DNA from 2 places in the Pseudomonas sp. LRF_L74 genome. Region 1 is predicted to be linked to the other one. Evidence: riboswitches for the same ligand, from Rfam matches in the RefSeq annotation. Region 1 holds a riboswitch; the other holds the start of a gene.

What was found. Region 1 has a riboswitch for cobalamin ahead of ACSZPK_RS14900 (TonB-dependent receptor). Riboswitches for the same ligand answer to the same signal wherever they lie in the genome.
Region 2: linked by a shared signal. The riboswitch ahead of cobW (cobalamin biosynthesis protein CobW) and the one ahead of ACSZPK_RS14900 (TonB-dependent receptor) in region 1 are both predicted to bind cobalamin.

The regions. Positions count from the first base shown of each region.
Region 1 covers NZ_CBFFRH010000005.1:279,051-289,560, forward strand. The annotation lists gene ACSZPK_RS14860 (multidrug efflux RND transporter permease subunit) at 1-350, shown strand, start outside; gene ACSZPK_RS14865 (efflux transporter outer membrane subunit) at 355-1,785, shown strand; gene ACSZPK_RS14870 (pentapeptide repeat-containing protein) at 1,843-2,541, shown strand; gene ACSZPK_RS14875 (hypothetical protein) at 2,666-2,893, shown strand; gene ACSZPK_RS14880 (AIM24 family protein) at 2,899-3,717, opposite strand; gene ACSZPK_RS14885 (FecCD family ABC transporter permease) at 3,753-4,775, opposite strand; gene ACSZPK_RS14890 (ABC transporter substrate-binding protein) at 4,772-5,725, opposite strand; gene ACSZPK_RS14895 (ABC transporter ATP-binding protein) at 5,728-6,498, opposite strand; gene ACSZPK_RS14900 (TonB-dependent receptor) at 6,508-8,625, opposite strand; cobalamin riboswitch at 8,880-9,084, opposite strand; gene ACSZPK_RS14905 (TonB-dependent receptor) at 9,218-10,510, shown strand, end outside.
Region 2 covers NZ_CBFFRH010000002.1:348,347-358,856, forward strand. The annotation lists gene cobN (cobaltochelatase subunit CobN) at 1-3,487, opposite strand, end outside; gene cobW (cobalamin biosynthesis protein CobW) at 3,500-4,549, opposite strand; cobalamin riboswitch at 4,648-4,835, opposite strand; cobalamin riboswitch at 4,907-5,109, shown strand; gene ACSZPK_RS06505 (CbtB domain-containing protein) at 5,189-5,374, shown strand; gene ACSZPK_RS06510 (CbtA family protein) at 5,390-6,094, shown strand; gene ACSZPK_RS06515 (cobalamin biosynthesis protein) at 6,094-6,501, shown strand; gene cobM (precorrin-4 C(11)-methyltransferase) at 6,540-7,316, shown strand; gene ACSZPK_RS06525 (hypothetical protein) at 7,276-7,587, opposite strand; gene ACSZPK_RS06530 (DNA-3-methyladenine glycosylase I) at 7,660-8,331, shown strand; gene ACSZPK_RS06535 (NAD-dependent deacylase) at 8,346-9,113, shown strand; gene ACSZPK_RS06540 (C40 family peptidase) at 9,182-9,829, shown strand; gene ACSZPK_RS06545 (C40 family peptidase) at 9,915-10,439, shown strand; gene ACSZPK_RS06550 (helix-turn-helix domain-containing protein) at 10,452-10,510, opposite strand, start outside.

The DNA of each region.
Region 1 (10,510 bases):
CCGTGATCGGCCTGGCGGCGAAGAACGCCATCCTCATCGTCGAGTTCGCCAAGGACCTGTGGGAGGACGGTTACTCGCTACGCGAGGCGGCGGTCGAGGCGGCGCGCATGCGCTTCCGACCGATCATCATGACCTCCATGGCCTTCATGCTCGGCGTCGTGCCGCTGGTGATCGCCACCGGTGCCGGCGCGGCCAGCCAGCGCGCCATCGGCACCGGGGTGATCGGTGGCATGTTCAGCGCGACCCTCCTGGGCGTGCTGTTCATCCCGATCTTCTTCGTCTGGGTGCTGTCGCTGCTGCACACCAAGCCTCAGCAGACCGACAACCATCCCCTGCACAAAGCGGAGTAATGCCATGACCAGCCCTATCATGCTGCGCCCCGCCCTGCTCGCCCTGGCCGTGGCCATCGGCGGTTGCTCCCTGGCGCCCAGCTACCAGCGCCCCGAGGCCCCGGTCGCGGCGCAGTGGAACGGCGACCCGGCACGTTCGCTGGCAACCCTCGACTGGCAGGCGTTCATCGTCGACCCGACGTTGCGCCAGGTGGTCGAGGCCAGCCTGCAGAACAACCGCAGCCTGCGCCAGGCGCTGCTCGACATCGAGGCGGCACGTGCCCAGTACCGGGTGCAGCGCGCGGACCGCCTGCCGTCGATCAATGCCAATGCCACCGGCAACCGCCAGCGCCTGCCGGCCGATCTGTCGCAGACCGGTCGTTCCGAAGTGACCAGCACCTACCAGGTCGGCCTGGGCCTGGCCGAATACGAAATCGACCTGTTCGGTCGCGTGCGCAATCTTTCCGAGTCGGCGCTGGAAACCTACCTGGCGACCGAGCAGGCGACCCGCGCCACGCAGATCAGTCTGATAGCCGAAGTCGTCCAGGCCTACCTCACCCGCGATGGCGCCCAGCGTCGCCTGGCGCTGGTCGAACGAACCCTGGAAAGCCGCGAGGCCTCGCTGGAACTGGTCAGCCGCCGTCGCCAGGTCGGCACGGCCACCGCGCTCGATTACCAGGAGGCGCTCGGCCTGACCGAACAGGCCCGCGCCGAGCGCGAAAGCACCGCGCGCGAACTGCGCCAGGCCGACAACGCCCTGACCCTGCTGATCGGTACGCCCGATGCGCTCGACCTGTTGCCAGCCAGCCCCAGTGCCGACCTGCTGCTGGTGCAGGACATCCAGCCCGGCACCTCGTCGCAGTTGATCGAACGGCGCCCGGACATCCTCGCCAGCGAGCACCGGCTGAAGGCACGCAACGCCGATATCGGCGCGGCGCGGGCAGCGTTCTTCCCACGGATTTCCCTGACCGGCTCGGTGGGTAGCTCCAGCACCGAGCTGTCCGGCCTGTTCGATGGCGGCTCCAAGTCATGGACCTTCGCACCGAGCCTGTCGCTGCCGATCTTCGCCGGCGGGCGCAATCGCGCCAACCTCGACCTGGCCGAGGTGCGCAAGGACGCAGCCATCGCCGACTACGAAGGCACCATCCAGACCGCGTTCCGCGAAGTCGCCGATGCCCTCGCCGCGACCGATACGCTGCGCCGCGAGGAGATCGCACGGCGTGCCCTCGCCGACTCCAGCCGCACCGCCGAGACGTTGGCCGAAGCCCGCTACAAGGGCGGGATCGACGATCACCTGCGCTACCTGGATGCACAACGCAGCGCCTTCACCGACCAGAGCAGCCTGATCCAGATCGGCACCCAGCGGCAGATCGCCCTGGCCACGTTGTTCCGGACCTTGGGCGGTGGCTGGTCGGCGAACGACAGGACGATTTCGCAGTCGAACCCGCCACGCTGATGCCGGTGAGGGACGGCCCTCTCGCCCCTCGCCTTACTTACCCCCCAGAGATTCCGCATGCCCGCCGAAACCGAGTACTCAACCGTCACCCAGGGAGACATCGAAGGCCGTGACCTGGCCGAACTGATCGCTCACGCGCCAGGCCCCCTGGCCTTCGTCGGCATCGACTTCAGCGGCCAGGACCTGTCGCGCCTGAACTTCAGTGGCGCCCGTTTCGAGCGTTGCCTGTTCGCCGGCAGCAATCTCACGGCGGCCAAGCTGGAGAACAGCCAATGGCAAAGCTGCCGGGGCGGCCAGGCGATCTTCACCTCGGCCACCCTGACCGATGCCCGCTTCCGTGGCTGCGACCTGAACAACAGCCGCTGGCAGCGCAGCAAACTGGCCCACGTCAGCTTCACCGGCTGCAAGCTGACCGGCGCCAATTTCGCCGATGTGTCGTCGCTGGGCCTCGGCTTCGACGATTGCGTGCTGCGCAGCGCCTGCCTTTCCGGTGTGTCGTTCTTCAAGTCGGAGCTGCGTAACCTGGACTTCGCCGAGGCCGACCTCAGCTACTGCGATTTTCGCAAGGCGGTGTTCGTCGACGGTGGTAGCCTGTCGCTGGCACGGGTCAACGACGCCCGCTTCGATGAAGCAGACCTGCGCGAGGCCAGCCTCGATGGCTTGCGCCTGGTCGATGCAAAACTGTTCAAGGGCGCGATCATTTCCAAGGCCCAGGCCGCCATGTTACTGGCCGGCCTGGGGCTGACCGTACGCTGAAACCAACCACAGTTGTAAGAAAAGTGCCTAGCGACACGTTTACACTGTCCAAGCTTTTCAGCGGCCTGGTCCGCATCACCTGCCGTCGTTTGACGGCCAGCGCATTAGGGCGACGGAGCACGCGATGGGTATCAAGAAATCTTCGGTAGAACTGAAGCGAGACCTGAAGAACACAGCCGCCAATCTGGAACGGACTGCCGGCGAAATCAGCCTGCTCGCCGAACAGATCGAAGGTGTCGATGTGGTTGCCGTGCTGCACCTGATGAATCGCCTGTACAAGGATGCCGACCAGCTCAAGGCCTATGCCGAAGAGGTCAAGGCCGGACGCATCGTGCGTAAGACGCAGGGCTGATTCGACTAGCCCCGGTTGTTGCTGCTGCCATTCGATTGCACCAGTTGCTCGACCCCGCCATACAGGCCGATACGCTGGTAGACCGGCTCGGTCGGGGCGAGGAACACGGTGCCCGGCCCGGTGAAGGTCTGTAGCAGCAGTTCACCAGACGTCACGCTCTGGAACAGCGAGCCCCCCGATTTCTCGGCACGGAAATCCACCGACGCGGTACGGGCCAGGGCGAAGTTGCCATCGACGGTGAGTTTCTCGCCTTTGTCCAGGGTGATGATCATCAGTTCCTCGACCGGCACCGGCGACTTCAAGGCGACCACGCCATGGCCTTCGATGGCGGTCTGGAACAATCCCTCGCCGCCGAACAAGGCACTGGACACCGAGCGCTGCATTTCCGCCTTGACGCTGATGCCACCGGACGCGGCGATGAACGCGCCCTTGTCGCAGATGATGCGTTCATCATCGACGTTCATCAGCAGGTAATGGCCGAAGGTCGGCTCCAGGTAGACCTCGCCGCTACCACTGATGCTCGACTGGAACATGGTCTCGCCGCTGGCCAGCCGGCGCATCACGCCAGAAACCAGGCCACCCTGCATCTTCGATTCGAGGGTCAATGCGCCCTTCATGAAGTACAACGCCCCCGGCTCGATGAGGGCCTTGTGGTCGTCGAGGGTGATGCGCAGCATCTTGGTGGTGATCTGCGCCTCGTTGAGCAGGAACACCTTTTCCGCCACGCCGAGGCTGTCCGAGCCCTTCAGGCGCGGATAGGCGACCACCTCGATCTTGATACGGTCGGTTTCAACGGAGTCGAGAACGCTCAGCGCTTGGGTCATGTCCATACATCCATGCAAAGGGAGCGGCGAGCGTATCAGCGCCGACGCAGCAGGACCATGAAAAATACCCCACCCATGACTGCCGTGACGATGCCGATGGGCAGGTCTTGCGGCGCGATCAGCGTTCGCGCCAGCACATCCACCCAGAGCAGGAACAGTGCGCCGAGCAAGGCGCTGACTGGCAGCAGGCGACGATGCTCGGCGCCGACCAGGCGCCTGGCCACGTGCGGCACCATCAGGCCGACGAAACCGATGGCCCCGGACAGCGAGACCAGCACGCCGGTGAGCAACGCGGTACTGGCGAACACCCACAGGCGCAGGCGCCGGCTGTCGAAGCCCAGGCTCAGGGCCGACTGCTCGCCCGTGAGCAAGGCATTCAGGCCACGGGCCAGGCCAAGCAGCGCCAGCAAACCGAGACTGACCGCGACAGCCGGCACGATCAGGCTCGGCCAGCGCGCCGAGCCCAGGCCGCCGAGCATCCAGAACAGCACCGAACTGCTGGCGTGCTGATCGCCGAGGTAGAGCAACAGGTTGGCCAGTGCCATCGTCACGAACGACACCGACACACCGCTCAGCAGCAGCCGGTCGCTTTCCAGCCTGCCGCCCTGCTGGGCGATGGCGAGGACCAGCAGCATGCTGCCCAGGGCGCCGATGAACGCCGCCAACGGCAAACTCAGCAGGCCGGCGAAAGACCCGAGGTAGAGGACCACCAGCACGGCGCCCAGGGCGGCGCCGGAACTGACGCCAAGCAAGTGCGGATCGGCCAGCGGATTGCGCGTCACGGCCTGTAACGCGGTGCCGACCAAGGCCAGTCCCGCGCCGACCAAGACCGCGAGCAGCACGCGCGGGGCGCGGATGGTCCAGACGATGCGCTCGTGTCCCCTGCTCCACTCGCCGCCGACCTGCAAGCCCAGGTGCTGGCCAACGATTGCCCAGACCTCGTGCAAGGGAATCCGCGCGGGGCCGAAGCCCAATGACGCCAGGCAGGAAAACAGCACGGCGAGCGCCAATCCGAGCAGCAACCAGCGATAGGCCCCGGCGCCCCTGAAAAACCTCATCGCCCGGCTCCGTACAGGGTCGGATGCAGTGCCCTGGCCAGGGTCTCTACCGCCTCGGCGTTGTCCAGCGAAGGCACCACCTGCAGGTAGGACAGGACCACGAAACGCCGCTCACGGATCGCCGCCATCGACTGCAAGGCCGGATCGTCCAGCAGGAAGTCACGCTTCTGCTGCCAGGTCTGTGCACCGTAATCGACGATCACGATCACCTGCGGGTCGCGCTCGACCACGCTTTCCCAATTGGCCTGGGTCCAACTGGCGGGAATGTCCGCCATCACGTTGCGCCCGCCCGCGGCCTCGATCAGCGCCTGTGGCATGCCCAGGCGGCCGGAGGTAAAGGGACGGTCCTCACCGCTGTCATAGAGGAACACCCGGGGCCGAGGCTGGCCGCCTACCCGTGCGCGGACGTGTTCGATGCGCCCGCGCAAGCCTTCGACCAGTTCGGCGGCGCGAGTCTCTACCGAAAAGATCCGGCCCAGGTTAGTCAGGTCCTGGTAGAGGCCTTCCAGGCTCGCCTGCCGCTGCGTTTGCACGTGGGAGCAGGACTCGCTCAACTCGTAGACCTGGACCCCCAGCGGCGCCAGGGTCTGCGGGGTGACCGGGCCGCCAACGTGCATGCCGTAGTTCCAGCCCGCAAAAAAGAAATCGGCATCGGCGTCCAGCAGGTTCTCCACCGAGGCATAACGGCTGGCCAGTTCCGGCAGGCCGTCGAGGGCCTGGCGCAAGCCGGGGTCGAGGGTTTTCCAGCCACTGATACCGGTATAGCCGACCATGCGCTCGCGCAAACCGAGGCCGATCAGCATGGCGGTCATGTTGATGTCATGGCTGACAGCGCGTTGCGGCGCCTGGGTGAAGGTCACCTCGCGCGCGCAACTGTGCAGCGTCAGGGGATAGTCGCCGGCGAGCGCCGAAAGCGGCAGCCAGGCGAGGATCAGCAGGCGTTTGTACATGGTCAGACGATCCAGGTGATGCGCGGGTGGCCCGCCAGGGGGTGACGATCGACCAGCGCTCGCACACCGAAGACGTGCAGCAGCAGTTCAGCGTTCAGCACTTGCTCTGGCGAGCCTTCGGCGACGAGGCGGCCATTGGCGAGCACGTACAAGCGATCACAGAACGCCGCCGCCAGGTTGAGATCATGGAAGCTGGCCAGGGTCGAGACAGGCAGGCTGCGCAAATGGCGCAGCAGCTCGATCTGGTAGCGCGGGTCCAGGTGATTGGTCGGCTCGTCGAGAATCAACAGCCGCGGTTGCTGGACCAGGGCACGAGCCAACAGTGCACGCTGCTTTTCACCGCCGGACAGGTCGAGAAAATCCGCATCGGCCAGCGCGAGCATGCCCACCTCCTGCAAGGACCGCTCGATCAGCCCGGCTTCCTCATGGCGTTCGCCTTCGAACAGCCCTTGGTGCGGCGTGCGGCCCATGGCGACCACATCCCGTACGCTCAGGCCGAGCAGCTCCGGGAACTCCTGGAGAACCACCGCGACATGCTGCGCACTCCAGCGCGCACTGCGTTGCCAGAGCGCTTCGCCTGCCAGACTGATGCTACCGCGCTCGGGGCGATTGGCCCGATAGGCACAGCGCAACAGGCTGGTCTTGCCGCTGCCGTTGGGACCGATCAGGCCAACGAACTCGCCCTCCTCGACCCGCAGCGCGATGTCTTGCAGGCTCCAGTGACGAGCGCCATGCGGCGACCAGTCCAGCCCTTCGATCTGCAACAGCGGCACGGCGGGCACTCAGAACCGGTAATCGGCGGTGACGAAGAACGAGCGCGGCTCGCCGAGCATCCATTGCAGCCCATCGCTGCTGGCACTGGTGGCGTACTGGCGGTCGAACAGGTTGTTCAGTTGCAGGCCCAGGGTCAGGTCCGGCCGCAGGTGCCAGTCGAAATTGGCATCGACCACCGTGTAGCCCGGCACGCTGTGCTGGTTGGCGTTGTCGGTGTAGCGCGAATCGACATAGCGCAGGCCCGCCCCCGCTTCGAAGCGTTCGGCGAAGGCTTTGCTCAGCCACAGGTTGGCGTCCCGGCGCGGCACGTCGAGCGGACGATTGCCGCTGTAATCGTTGCCGCCATTCTGGAACTCATCGTACTCGGCCCGCACCAGCGCGGCATTGGCCGACAGGCGCACCTCGTAAGGCAGGGTCAGTTCCAGACTGGCCTCGATGCCATCCGAGGATTGCTGGCCGATTTGCTGCTGTATGTTTGAGTTCTCCGGGTCAGCGCTGAGCAGCTTCTTCTTGACGATATGGTAGGCGGCCAGGGTCCACTCCCCACGCCCATCGAGCAGCAGTTGCTTGATACCGACCTCCGTCTGCCTGGCCTTGGTCAGGTCCCAGGTCTGCTGCGTCGCGCTGAGGGTCAGCAGGTTGCTCACACCCTCGGTGCTGGTGGCGTGCTGGGCGTAGAGCGACAGGTTCTCGCTGAGCGCGAAGACCAGGCCGGCGCGCCAGTTGTAGCCGGTCAGGCTGCGGTCGCTGCGGCTGTCGCTGGCGATGTCGGTACGATCCAGGTGCACCTGGTCGCGGCGCACGCCGATGACCAGCGATAAGCGTTCGCTGAGCCGGGTGCGGTTCTCGGCGAACAACGAGAATTGGCGCGCCTTGCTGCTGTCGCGCGAGCGATAGGGATCGTTGCTCAGGTAGCCACCGCCGCCGGACTGGCCGAGCGGAACCAGGTCGGTTGCGGTGTTGCCGAAGTCATGCTTGCGCAGGAAGCGGATCGAGTTGTAGTCGGCACCGACCACCGTACGGCTGTCGAGGCCGAACAGCGTGTGCTCGAAGGTGAGGCTCTGGCGATCGCCAACCTGCTCCTGGGCATGCAGGATGCGGATGAAGTCGCTGCGCTCGACCAGGCCGCCCGACTGCCAGCGATAGCTCTCGGCATTGCGCCAGCTGCGCTGGGTCTTCATGTAGTACAGCTGGTTGCTGGCACTGATGCTGTCGCTGATGCGCCAATCCGTGGTCAGGCGCGTCGACTGATCGTTGTAGTGCAGCACCGCATCGTCGACGTTGTAGTTCTTGTCGCGCAGGCTTTCCCGGTAATGACCGTTGACCAGCGGCGTGCCCTGGTATTGCTGCGGCTTCTGGTCGGCATTGTCATGGGCCAGGGTGAAGCTCAGGTCGGCGTTGGCCTGCCAGCGCAGCGCCGCGCTTACCGCCAGGCTTTTCGAGTCGCCGCGATCGACCCAGCCGTTGCTGGCCTGCTGGTTGAGGTTGAAGCGGTAGCTCAGGCTGTCGCTCAGCGAGCCGCCGCTGTCCAGCGCCGCCTGCTGACGGTCATCGGAGCCATAGCCCAGGCGCAGATGATTGCGGATCTCGCCCTCGAACGGTTTCTTCGGCACGACGTTGACCACCGCGCCGGTGGCGCCCTCGCCGTACAGCACGGAGGCCGGGCCGCGCAACACATCGATGCGCTCCACGGACCAGGTATCGACCGGAAAGGTCACGGTGCCGTTACCGACATACAGCCGCGTACCGTCGTACAACTGCATGATCGAGGAATGCCCGGTAAAGCCACGGGCCGACAAGGCGGTGCCGCCGTTGCCGGGTGAGCCGACGAAGGTGATGCCCGGCGAACGCGTCACCGCGTCCTGCACGGTGAGGTTGTTGCGCTCGTCGATCTGTTCACGCGCCAGGCTGCTGGTGCTGGCTGGAGTCTGCAGCGGGGTCAGGTCAAGGCGCGAGCCCGCGGGCAGTGGCGTATCGAGTGTCGGCTGGGGCGCCTCATGGGTCGTTTCGGTAATGGCCGTGGACGGCAGGGCCAGGGAATCGGCGGCCTGGGCCGGCGCAGCCAGCAGCAGGCACGGTGCCAGGCTGGCACCGGACAGGACAACGAACAGGGAATTACGGGACATGTCGTTCCAACTCGCAACAGGAATGAATGAATCCCGGAGGGAACAACGCATGAGGCATCGCGGGCGCACTTCGCCCACGGAAACCGGCCTGCGCCCGCCCACCGCGGGTTTGCCAAACGATGTTTCACAGACTGCGTGAAAACGTAGCGAGCGAAGGTCAGGCAAGACAAAAAACGGCGAAAAAGCGCAGTTTACGAGCTGTAAATGAGCATTTTGAGCCGGTTTTTAACGCCGCATGACCGAGCGCAGTAGTTTTTGCACAGTCTGCTCAGGCCGGTCTCCGGGCTTGCGAGGGTCGTGAAGCATTCACCTTCCCATGCCGTGGCACAGTGGTCTGTCGAATGCGTCGCTCGCTTACCGTTGCGGGGGCAGCACCGGACTTGCCATGGAAATGGCGCACCGGTTTCCCGTTTCACCCCATGCACGGCGGCATGAGGCACCTGAAACAGGCGCGCATCTGACCATCGAACCCTCTACGCGTCAATCTCCGTCGTCTCGGCGGCGCCGCCGAAGCGAACCCGCTGAAGAATCTGTGGACTGTAAATTGATATGTTGTAACATTGCAATTCCACTTTCCCAGGAACACCTTCCGATGTCCGTTCGACTCCTATCCAGGCTGACGCCGCTCGCCGCCGCGCTGCTCATGGCCAACAGTGCATTGGCCGACCAACCCCTGACGCTCGATCAGCAGGTGATCACCGCCAACCCGCTGAAAAGCCAAACCCTCGCCTCGCCGACCAGCGTGGTCGAGGGCGATGACCTGACCCTGCGCGAGTCGGCGCAGTTGGGCGAGACCCTGAAGAACCTGCCGGGCGTGTCTTCCACCTATTTCGGCCCGGTCGCCAGCCGCCCGGTGATCCGTGGTTTCGATGGCGACCGTATCCGCGTCCTGCGCAACGGTGTCGGTGCCCTGGATGCCTCGTCGCTGTCCTATGACCACGCGGTGCCCTACGACTCGGCCAACGCCGAGCGCATCGAAGTGGTACGCGGCCCGGCCGCCCTGCTCTATGGCGGCAGCGCCGTCGGCGGCGTGGTGAATACCTTCGACAACCGCATCCCGACCGAGCCGGTCGAGGGTGTGCATGGCGGTGGCGAACTGCGCTATGGCGGCGCCGACACCAATCGCAGCGCCGCCGGCAAGCTGGAGGCTGGCGACGGCAATTTCGCGCTGCACGTAGACGCCAACTCGCGCCAGTTCAACGACACGCGCATCCCCGGCTACGCCCATTCCAGCGAGCAGCGCGCCATCGACGGCGACACCGACAAGCATCGGGTCGGCAACAGCGACGGTCGCCAGGACGGTGGCGCTATCGGTGGTGCCTACCACTGGGACCATGGCTACGTCGGCCTGTCCTACGACGAATACGATGGCAACTACGGCTCACCGGCCGAAGACTCGGTGCGCATCGACATGGAGCAACGCCATTCCGCCATGGCGGCCGAAATCCGTGACCTGCAAGGCCCGTTCAGCTCGGTGAAGCTGGACGTCGGCCACACCACCTACGAGCACCGCGAAATCGAGGACGGCGAGGTCGGCACCACGTTCAAGAACGAGGGCTACGAAGCCCGCGTCGAAGCGCGTCACAAGCCCATCGGCCCGGTCGAAGGCGTGGTCGGCGTGCAGGTCGCCAGCAGCCAGTTCCAGGCCCTCGGCGAAGAAGCCTTCGTGCCGCAGACCGACACCGACAGCACCGCCCTCTTCGCCCTGGAGAGCTGGCAGGCCAGCGAGCGCTTGAACCTGACCCTGGGCGGGCGCCTGGAACACACCAAGCTGAGCCCGGATGCCGAAGGCAACGAGCGTTTCGAGGGCACCGACGAAAAACACAGTTTCACCGCCGGCAGCCTGTCGTTCGGCTCGATCTACACGCTGACCGATATCTGGTCG
Region 2 (10,510 bases), on a different contig from region 1:
TCGCGGCCAGTTCGAAGGCGCCCTTGTAGCCGTGGCGCTTCATGCCCTCGATCCACTTGGGATTGGCGGCACGGGCGCGGACCACGCGGGCCAGTTCCTGCTTCAGGGTACGGATGCGCGGGGTGTCCGGCTGGCTGTTGTCGCCGTGGTAACTGGCGACCTTGCCGCCGCGCAGGGTCTCGACCGCCGCCAGCATGCCGCCCTGGAACTGGTAGTAGTCGTTGGAGTCGAGGATGTCGTGCTCGCGGTTGTCCTGGTTGTGCAGCACCGCCTGCAAGTGCTGCAGACGCTCGGCGAACTGCGCGCGGGCCGGCGCACCTTCGACGCCCTGGCCATAGGCGTAGCCGCCCCAGTTCAGGTACACCTCGGCCAGGTCGGCGCGGCTTTCCCATAGACGCTCCTCGATGGCGTTCTGCACCCCGGCGCCATACGCGCCGGGTTTGGAGCCGAAAATGCGCCAGCCAGCCTGGCGTCGGGCCTCCTGCTCGGTCATGCCGTTGTCTTGCAGTGTCAGCGATTCCTGCCAGACCCGTGCGGACAGCGGATTCATGTCTTCCGGTTCGTCCAGGTCGATGACCGCCTGGACTGCGTCGTCGAACAGGCGGATCAGGTTGGCGAAGGCGTCACGGAAGAAGCCGGAGACGCGCAGGGTCACGTCCACGCGCGGGCGGCCAAGCTGTTCCAGCTGCAACACCTCGAAGCGCTCGACCCGCTGGCTGCCGGCCTGCCACACCGGGCGTACGCCCAGCAACGCCATGGCCTGGGCAATGTCGTCGCCGCCGGTGCGCATGGTTGCCGTGCCCCACACCGAGAGGCCGAGGCGGCGCAAATGGTCGCCTTCGTCCTGCAAGTGACGCTCGAGCAAGCGGTCGGCAGCCTGCACGCCGAGGCGCCAGGCGGTGGGCGTGGGCAGGTTGCGCACGTCTACGGAGAAGAAGTTGCGCCCGGTGGGCAGCACGTCCAGGCGACCGCGGCTTGGCGCGCCGCTGGGGCCGGAGGGCACGAAACGGCCGTCGAGGGCGGCGAGCAGGCCGTGCATTTCGGCGCTGCCGCAGGCGTCGAGCAGCGGCGCGATATGGTTGCGCAGGCTGTGCAGGACGACTTCGCTGGCGGCACCGGATTTGCAATCCGCTGCATCGATCAAGCTGAGGCCAAGCAGTTCGAGACGCTCGCGGGTATCGCCGGCGCTGCGCCAGGGTTCGTCGCTCAGGCTCGCCAGAACCTCTGGGCGCGGGCCAGACCAGGCCGCCGCCATCTCGCAGTCGAGCGGATCGAAGTCCAACTCCAGATCACGCGCCAGGGCACGCAGCAGGCTGGCATTGCCGCCCTGGCCATCGCCACGGGGAATACGCAGCAAGGCGAGCAGGGTGTCGCGACGCAGTTGCCCGGTCGGCGATTCACCGAAGACATGCAGGCCATCGCGAATCTGCGACTCCTTGAGGTCGCACAGGTAGGCATCCAGTTGCGGCAGCCAGCTTTCGGGGTCGTCGTTGAGTTGCAGGCCGAGTTCGCGATCCAGGCTGGCTTCGCGCACCTTCTGCAGAATCTCGCCGCGCAGTTCGGCGGCGCGGCGCAGGTCGAGCTGGCTGGCTTCGTAGTATTCGTCGGCCAGGCGCTCCAGGTCGCGCAGCGGGCCGTAGCTTTCGGCGCGGGTCAGCGGTGGCATCAGGTGGTCGATGATCACCGCCTGGGTACGACGCTTGGCCTGGGCGCCTTCGCCGGGGTCGTTGACGATGAACGGGTAGATGTTCGGCAACGCACCGAGGATCGCCGTCGGCCAGCAGCGTTCCGACAGGCCGACACTCTTGCCCGGCAGCCATTCCAGGTTGCCGTGCTTGCCGACGTGGATCAGTGCGTCGGCCTGGTAGATGTGGCGCAGCCAGAAGTAGAAGGCCAGGTAACCGTGGGGCGGCACCAGGTCCGGATCGTGATACACCGCTGCGGCATCGACTTGATATCCGCGTGCCGGCTGGATGCCGATGAAGGTCAGGCCGAAACGCAGGCCGGCGATCATCAGCCGGCCGCTACGGAACATCGGATCGTTGTGCGGCGTGCCCCAGCGTTCCAGCACCGCCTGGCGATTGGCTTCGGGCAGCGACTCGAAAAAGCGCTGGTAGTCGTCCAGCGCCAGGCTCTGGGCGCAGGGCCGCAGGTCGAGATTGTCGAGGTCGTTGGTCACGCCGCCGAGCAATTGCTGGATCAGCGCGGTACCGCTGTTCGGCAGGTCCGCGACGGGATAACCCTGGTCTTCGAGGGCCCGGAGGATATTCAGCGCCGCTGCCGGCGTGTCCAGGCCGACACCGTTGCCGATGCGACCGTCGCGGGTCGGGTAGTTGGCGAGGACCAGGCCGACACGCTTGTCCATTACCGGCTTGCGTTGCAGCTCGCACCAGCGCCGCGCCAGTTCGGCGACGAAATCCATGCCCGGCAGGTGCGGGCGGTAGCAGACCACATCGCTCTGGCTGCGCTCGCTGCGCCAGGCCAGGCCCTTGAAGCTGATCGGCCGGGTGATCAGGCGGCCGTCCAGTTCCGGCAGGGCGATGTGCATCGCCAGGTCACGCGGGCCGAGGCCCTGGGCGTTGCCTTGCCATTGTTCTTCGCTGTCGAGTGCGCACAGCGCCTGTAGCACCGGGATGTCGCGGCGGAACGGGCGCTCCTGCGGCGCTTCCGGGTTGGATTGGGCGAAGCCGGTGGTATTGAGGATCGCCCCGGCGCCGGCCTCGTCCAGCCAATCTTCGACCTGGGCCAGGCATGCCGCCTCCTTGAGGCTGGCCACGGCGATTGGCAGCGGGTTGAGGCCCTGGGCCTGCAAGCGCTGGCAGAACGTATCGACGAACGCGGTGTTCGCCGCCTGTACGTGGGTGCGATAGAACAGCAGGGCGGCGACCGGCGCATCGGGCTGCCAGTCGGCGCGCCAGTCATCCAGCGAGGCGTTGCTTTTATCAGGATGGTAAAGGCCGACGCGGGGCAGGGCATGTGGTGCTTGCCAGGTGTAGTCGCGCTCCAGGTAGCGATTGGCGATGCACTGGAAAAACTGCCGGGCGTTGTCCACGCCGCCTTGGCGCAGATACTGCCACAGGCGTTCGGCATCCTCGGCAGCGACGTTGCCCAGGTTGGTCAATTCGGGATCTGGCTGGTCGTCACCGGGCACCAGTATCAGCGTTGCCCCGGCTTTGCTCAGCTCGACCAGGCGCTCGATACCGTAGCGCCAATAACTGACGCCGCCATGCACCGAGATGAGGATGACCTTGGCGTGCTTGAGCACCTGTTCGACGTAGAAGTCCACCGAGGCGTGGTTACCCAGTTGCGCCGGGCTGGCCAGGCGCAGCGTCGGGTAGTCCTCGGGCAGATGGCGCGCCACCTCGGCCAGCAGCGACAGGTGCGAGTCGCCGGTGCAGAGGATCACCAATTCGGCCGGGGTCTGGCCGAGGTCGGCGATGCTGTCGGCCGGCAGTTGCTGGCCGGGCTGGGTGCGCAGGAGGTGCATGATTTGCCGTGCTTACGCCAGTGCGGCCTTCAGCTCGGCCGCGATGGCGCTGTGATCCAGTTCCTGGCCAATCACGATCAGGCGGGTAACCCGAGGCTCCTCGGCTTTCCAGGCTCGGTCGAAATGCTTGTCGAAGCGTTGGCCAACACCCTGCAGCAGCAGGCGCATAGGCTTGCCGGGGATCGCCGCAAAGCCCTTGATACGCAGGATGCCGTGCTTGGCCACTGCGCCTTTCAGGGCTGTCAGCAAGCGTGCTTCGTCAGCCTCTGGCAGCGCGACCGGGAAGGAGTCGAACTCGTCGTGGTCGTGGTCGTCCTCTTCTTCATCGTGGTGGGTCTTGCGCCCGTCGATGTGCAACTCGGTCTCGCTGTTCAGGCCCAGCAACACGTTCAGCGGCAGGGAACCGCTGTGTGCTTCGATGACCTTGACCGCTGGCGGCAGTTCTTCGGCCACTTCGGCGCGCACCGTCGCCAGGGCCTCGGCGTCGAGCAGGTCGGCCTTGTTGAGGATGACCAGGTCGGCGCTGGCGAGTTGGTCGGCGAACAGTTCGTGCAGTGGCGATTCGTGGTCGAGGTTGGGGTCCAGCTTGCGCTGGGCATCGACCTGGTCGGGGAAGGCGGCGAAGGTGCCGGCGGCCACGGCCGGGCTGTCGACCACGGTGATCACTGCGTCGACGGTGCAGGCGTTGCGGATTTCCGGCCAGTTGAAGGCTTGCACCAAGGGCTTGGGCAAGGCCAGGCCGCTGGTTTCGATGAGGATGTGGTCGAGGTCGCCGCGCCGGGCCACGAGTTCGCGCATCACCGGGAAGAACTCTTCCTGCACGGTGCAACACAGGCAACCGTTGGCCAGTTCGAAGACGCGGCCGTTGGCTTCTTCCTCGGTGCAGCCGATGGCGCACTGCTTGAGGATTTCACCATCGATACCCAACTCGCCGAACTCGTTGACGATCACCGCGATGCGCCGGCCTTCGGCGTGCTCCAGCATGTGGCGCAGCAGCGTGGTCTTACCGGCACCGAGGAAGCCGGTGACGATGGTGACGGGGAGTTTGGCGAGCGTTTTCATGGAGAGCCCTGCGTCTGAGTGAGCGGCGAGCGGGCAACAGGATGGCAGGCACCAGAATCGGCTGGCGACCAGGCATCACCGGATCACCCCGCCCGGTTATCGAAAGCGTTGACGAGGCAGGTCTCCTGGCTCACGACCGGCGTTTGCCGCCGACCCTTCGCCTTCCCGCGTCAGCGCAGTGGCAATTGAAAGGGCTTCGGTCGTTCACAGTTGCGGGGGCAGCCACGGCTTGCCGTGTTCCCTCTTAGCTCCACCTGCGTGGAGAACCTCGAAAGAGCGCAAGGCTACGTATGGCCTGGCGCGGGGTCAATCTTCGCGCGCTTGGCAACATGTTGACGCAAAGCGGGCTTCGTGGTGTCCTAGCGCGACTTTTCAGGTGCTTCGCGTCGTCGCGCGAAGTGAAACGGGAAGCCGGTTCGAGTCCGGCGCTGCCCCCGCAACGGTAAGCGAATGTCCGGGATCGTCGTGACCACTGCATCGTTCGATGTGGGAAGGTCGATCCCCGCTGCACTCAGGCAGCCATCGCAAGCCCGGAGACCGGCCTGAATATCCAGTTTGGCAACCCGCGGTGGGCGGGCACGCGCCGGCGCCTTTATCGTGCTGTGCTCTTCCATCGCCCATGAATAGAAGGCTCGCACCATGTCCAGCAGCACCGTATCGGCTTCGGCATCCCTTCCGCTTCCCCTGTCGCAGCGCCTGGCTGCGGCATCGCTCAGCGTGGTATTCGGCGCTGCGCTGATCTTCTTTGCCGGCTTCTCCCATGTCGAAGCCGTGCATAACGCGGCCCACGACACTCGTCACAGCTCGGCATTTCCCTGCCACTGATCGAGAATCCAGCGCATGATCAAGCGTATCGCCCAGACGGCAGGCTTTTCCGGCCTGCTTGCCGCCATCGTGCTGACCCTGCTGCAAAGCCTGTGGGTCACGCCGTTGATTCTCGAAGCCGAAACCTACGAAAACGCCGAACCTGCCGCCGAGGCGATGGCCGAGCACAGCCATGAGGCTGGCGCCGCTGCCCACGAGCACAGTCACGATGGCGAGGCCTGGTCGCCGCAAGATGGCTGGCAGCGCCTGCTCTCCACGGGCCTGGCCAATCTGGTGGTGGCTGTCGGTTTCGCTCTGATGCTGGCTGGCCTGTTCACCCTGCGTGCGCCGGGCAAGACCTGGCAGGGCCTGCTCTGGGGCCTGGCCGGTTTCGCCACCTTCGTGCTGGCGCCGACCTCGGGCCTGCCACCGGAACTGCCGGGCACCGCTGCCGCCGACCTGCTGCTGCGCCAATACTGGTGGGTCGGCACGGCAGTGGCCACGGCTGCCGGTCTGGGGCTGATCGCCTTCTCGCGCAACTGGCTGCTGCGCATTCTCGGTGTCGTGCTATTGGCCATCCCGCACCTGATCGGCGCGCCGCAACCCGAGGTCCATGAAAGCCTGGCGCCGGAGTCGCTGGAGCAGCGCTTCATCATCGCCTCGCTGGTCACCAATGCGCTATTCTGGTCCGCCCTGGGCCTGGCAGCCGCCTGGTTCTACGGGCGTGGCCGCAACGCCTGATGCCTGGGCGCTCGCTGATCGTCGCCGGCCTTGGTTGCCGGCGCGATTGCCCGGCGGATGCGCTGCATGATCTGCTCTTGAGCGTCCTTGCCGATCAGGATTTGCAGGCGACCGATCTCTCCGCCCTGGCCAGTAGTGCCAACAAAACCGATGAGCGTGGTATCCGCGAGTTGGGCGAGCGACTTGGCCTGCCTGTCTTCTATCTGGCTGCCGAGCAGCTTGCGTCGTACCAGGCTGGCCTCAGCGACTCGTCCGATCTGGTTCGACAGGTCAGCGGCAGTGCTGGCGTCGCCGAGGCCTGCGCATTGGCCCAGGCGGAAATAGCGAGCGGTGCGCCTGCCCGGCTGCTGGTCGGGAAACGCAAGAACGCCCAGGCAACCGTGGCACTGGCGATCTCGCTCTTGTAGCTTCATCGGCCCACGAGCCTGTTCTTCATGGAAGTCTTATGACCGTCTACTTCATCGGTGCCGGCCCTGGCGATCCCGAGTTGATCACCGTCAAGGGCCAGCGTTTGATCCGTTCCTGTCCGGTGATTCTCTATGCCGGCTCGTTGGTGCCCGAGGCCGTATTGCAAGGACATTCGGCCGAGCGGGTGGTGAATACCGCCGAGCTCAATCTGTTGCAGATCGTCGCCTTGCTCCAGGCTGCCCATGAGCAGGGCCAGGACGTCGCGCGGGTGCATTCCGGCGATCCCTCGCTGTACGGCGCTATTGGCGAGCAGATCCGTCATCTGCACGCGCTGGGCATTCCCTTCGAGATCATTCCCGGTGTTACCGCCACGGCTGCCTGCGCGGCGTTGCTGGAAAGCGAGCTGACCCTGCCGCAAGTGTCGCAGACGGTGATCCTCACCCGTTACGCCAGCAAATCGCCAATGCCGGAAGGCGAGCAGCTTGGGGACCTTGCCCGTCATGGCGCGACCATGGCCATCCATCTGGGCGTTGGCCAACTGCCCAGCATTGTCGCCGAGTTGCTGCCGCACTACGGAGCGGATTGCCCGATCGCGGTGGTCCATCGGGCCACCTGGCCGGACCAGGATTGGGTCTGCGGCACCCTGGCGGACATCGTGGCCAGGGCCGAGGCCAAGGATTTCCGCCGCACGGCGCTGATCCTGGTCGGCCGGGTGCTGGGCGCGGAAGACTTCGCCGATTCGGCGCTCTATCACGAAGCTCATCGGCACCTGTTCAGGCGTTCAGGCGACGCAGGCGATAGCGACTCGCATTGACCTTGCCCCGGTTGTCCGCGATGGCGATTTCCGCCCCTTGGGCACGCAGGCGCAGGTTGATGTCGCTGGCGAACAGTTGCTGGACGAAGGATTTGTAGTCCAGCAGCATGCCGTGCTGATCGACGAGGAAGGCGTGCAGGGCGGGCAGGGTGAAGCTCCAGCCATCGGTCTTGCAGTCGAAGCCGGCGCGCTGCAAGCGTTCGATCACGGTTTCATCCTCCGCGAGGACGTCGGCGCAGCAGGCGAGAAACAGGGCGGGAGCATCGGTCATGGGGTGCAAGGTTGCCTCGCCCCGTCTCAGCGGGCAACCTGTCGTCCTTTTTGCTCTTTCAGGGAACCCTTCATGCGTGACTACCAGTGGCTCCACGAGTATTGCCTGAATCGCTTCGGTTCGGCCGCGGCGCTGGAGGCGATACTGCCGCAAGCCAAGACTGCTGCCCAACTTCGCAAGGTCGCCGATGACCGCTACTTGTCGATGCTGGCGCTGCGGGTATTTCGTGCGGGTCTCAAGCACAGCGTGGTGGATGCCAAGTGGCCGGCCTTCGAGCAGGTGTTCTTCGGTTTCGATCCGGAGAAGGTGGTGTTGATGGGGGGCGAGCATATCGAGCGGCTGATGCAGGACGACCGATTGATCCGCCACCTGGGCAAGCTCAAGAGTGTGCCGCGCAATGCGCAGATGGTCCTCGATATCCAGAAGGAGAAGGGCAGCTTCGCCGCGTTCATCGCCGACTGGCCGGTGACCGATATCGTTGGCCTGTGGAAGTACCTGGCCAAGCACGGCAACCAGTTGGGCGGGTTGTCCGCACCGCGTTTCCTGCGCATGGTCGACAAGGACACCTTCATCCCCACCGATGACATGGTCGCCGCGCTCAAGGCCCAGGAGATCATCGATAAGGCGCCGACCAGTCTGAAGGAGCTGGCCGCGGTACAGGCGGTGTTCAACCAGTGGCACGAGCAGAGCGGGCGGCCGCTGTGTCAGCTGTCGGTGATGCTCGCGCATACGGTCAATCACTGAACGGGGCCTGGGCGATGGAGCAGGACATCCTTCGACTGGCCCGTGAAGTCGCCCTGGCCGAGCGAATCCTGGTCATTACCGGTGCGGGGCTGTCGGCCGACTCCGGATTACCGACCTATCGAGGGCTGGGCGGCCTGTACAATGGCCTGACGCCCGAGGGCATGCCCATTGAGCGCGTCTTGTCCGGGCCGATGCTTCGGGAAAAGCCGGCGCTGTGCTGGAAATACCTCGCCGAGCTGGGCAAGGCTTGCCTGAATGCGCAGCCCAATGCGGGCCACTTCGCGATTGCCGAATTGCAGCGGCGCAAGCCCGAATGCTGGGTGCTGACGCAAAATATCGATGGCTACCATCGCCTGGCGGGGTGTGTAGCGGAACGGCTGATCGAGATTCATGGCGAACTGGCACCGCTGTTCTGCCAGTCCTGCGGGCGTGAAGACCGTGAACTGGAGGCGCACCTGCAACGTCCGTTGCCGCCCTTGTGTCCGCAATGCGGAGGTATCTTGCGGCCACCGGTGGTTCTGTTCGAGGAGATGCTGCCGGAAAAGGCCATCGCTGATCTTCATCAGCAATTGGAACAGGGCTTCGACCTGCTGCTGCTGGTAGGAACCACGGCAAGTTTTCCGTACATACGCGAGCCAGTGCAGCAGACCCGGTGGCGGGGCGGCTTCACTGCAGAAATCAACCCGGCGTTCACCGACCTGAGTCAATCCGTCGTCTTGCACCTGCCAGGAAGGGCGTTAGATGTTTTGCCGAAACTCATGAGTCACATTTTTCGACATTGAATTTGCAAATTACTTCTCCAGCGGGTATGGTCGGTCGCTTATAACTTAATTAAACCACGGTCGTGCCCATGCTTACTCGCTTCGCACCCCTCGTGCCCATTGCACTCACGGTACTCTTGGCGGCCTGCGCCAGCCCTGTTTCCCAATCCCGCAATGACGTTGCGGCCCACCTGTCGAGCGTCCAGTCCGTTTCGCGGATCGACGCGCACGCAGGAGACACCACGGAGATCATCAGCGAAGAAGACCTCGCTGCGTTCGCCGATCACAAACCGTACGAACTGCCAAGCTTCGCCGACAGTTTCGCCGATAGCATCCTGGAACACGGCCTGTCGCTGGTCGGTACCAAGTACCGTTTCGGTGGTCGTTCCGCCGATACCGGTTTCGATTGCAGTGGCTTCGTCGGTTTTCTGTTCCGCGAAGAGGCCGGTATCAAGCTGCCGCGTTCGACCCGCGAGATGATCAACCTCGACGCTCCGCTGATCGCGCGTGACGAGCTCAAGCCTGGCGATGTGATTTTCTTCAACAATCGCGGTCGCGGCCGTGTCAGTCATGCCGGCATCTATCTGGGCGACGATCAGTTCATCCATTCCAGCAGCCGCCGCAGCGGTGGTGTGCGGGTAGATAGCCTGGATGACAGTTACTGGAGCAGCAGCTTCATGGAGGCCAAGCGTGTACTCGCCATGGCTCCGGTGCATGAGGTCGCTTCCCAGAAATAAGCGTGGGCAAAATGGTGGCGTCGGGCTTGCACCGTCGCTGCCTGCCCGGCAAAGTAGGGCGCATTCTTTTCAGGATCGCCCGTCCATGTATTGCAAGGCCCTCCTTTCGCTCGCTCTTGCCGCGCTGCTCAGTGCATGTGCGAGCAGTCCTCCTCCCCAGGCACCTGTCTACGCCGAGCCTGTTCCCATCGTCAGTGATGCGGACCTGGCATCCCAGGTGTTGCTCAGTGCTCTCAGCCTGGATGGCACACCCTACCGTTATGGTGGCAATACGCCTGAAGGTGGCTTCGACTGCAGCGGTCTGATCGGTTATGTCTACCGTAATACCGCCGGTATCCAACTGCCGCGCTCGACCCGCGAGATGGCCAGTATGCGCGCACCGAACGTTTCGCGTACTGCATTGGAGACTGGAGATCTGGTGTTCTTCGCCACCAGTGGCGGCAGCACCGTGAGCCATGCCGGCATCTACCTGGGCGAAGGTAAGTTCGTCCATGCGCCATCCACTGGCGGCGCGGTACGCCAGGACAGCCTGTCCACCGCCTACTGGAGCAAGACCTACGTCAGTGCCAAGCGCGTGCTATCACCATCGCCCCTGGCCAGCCAGCCTTAACGGGCCGTTCGTTCATAGATCCAGCAACTGTGGAGCGATGCCCAGTGCTGCCGCGATTTTTTCGCGTGTCG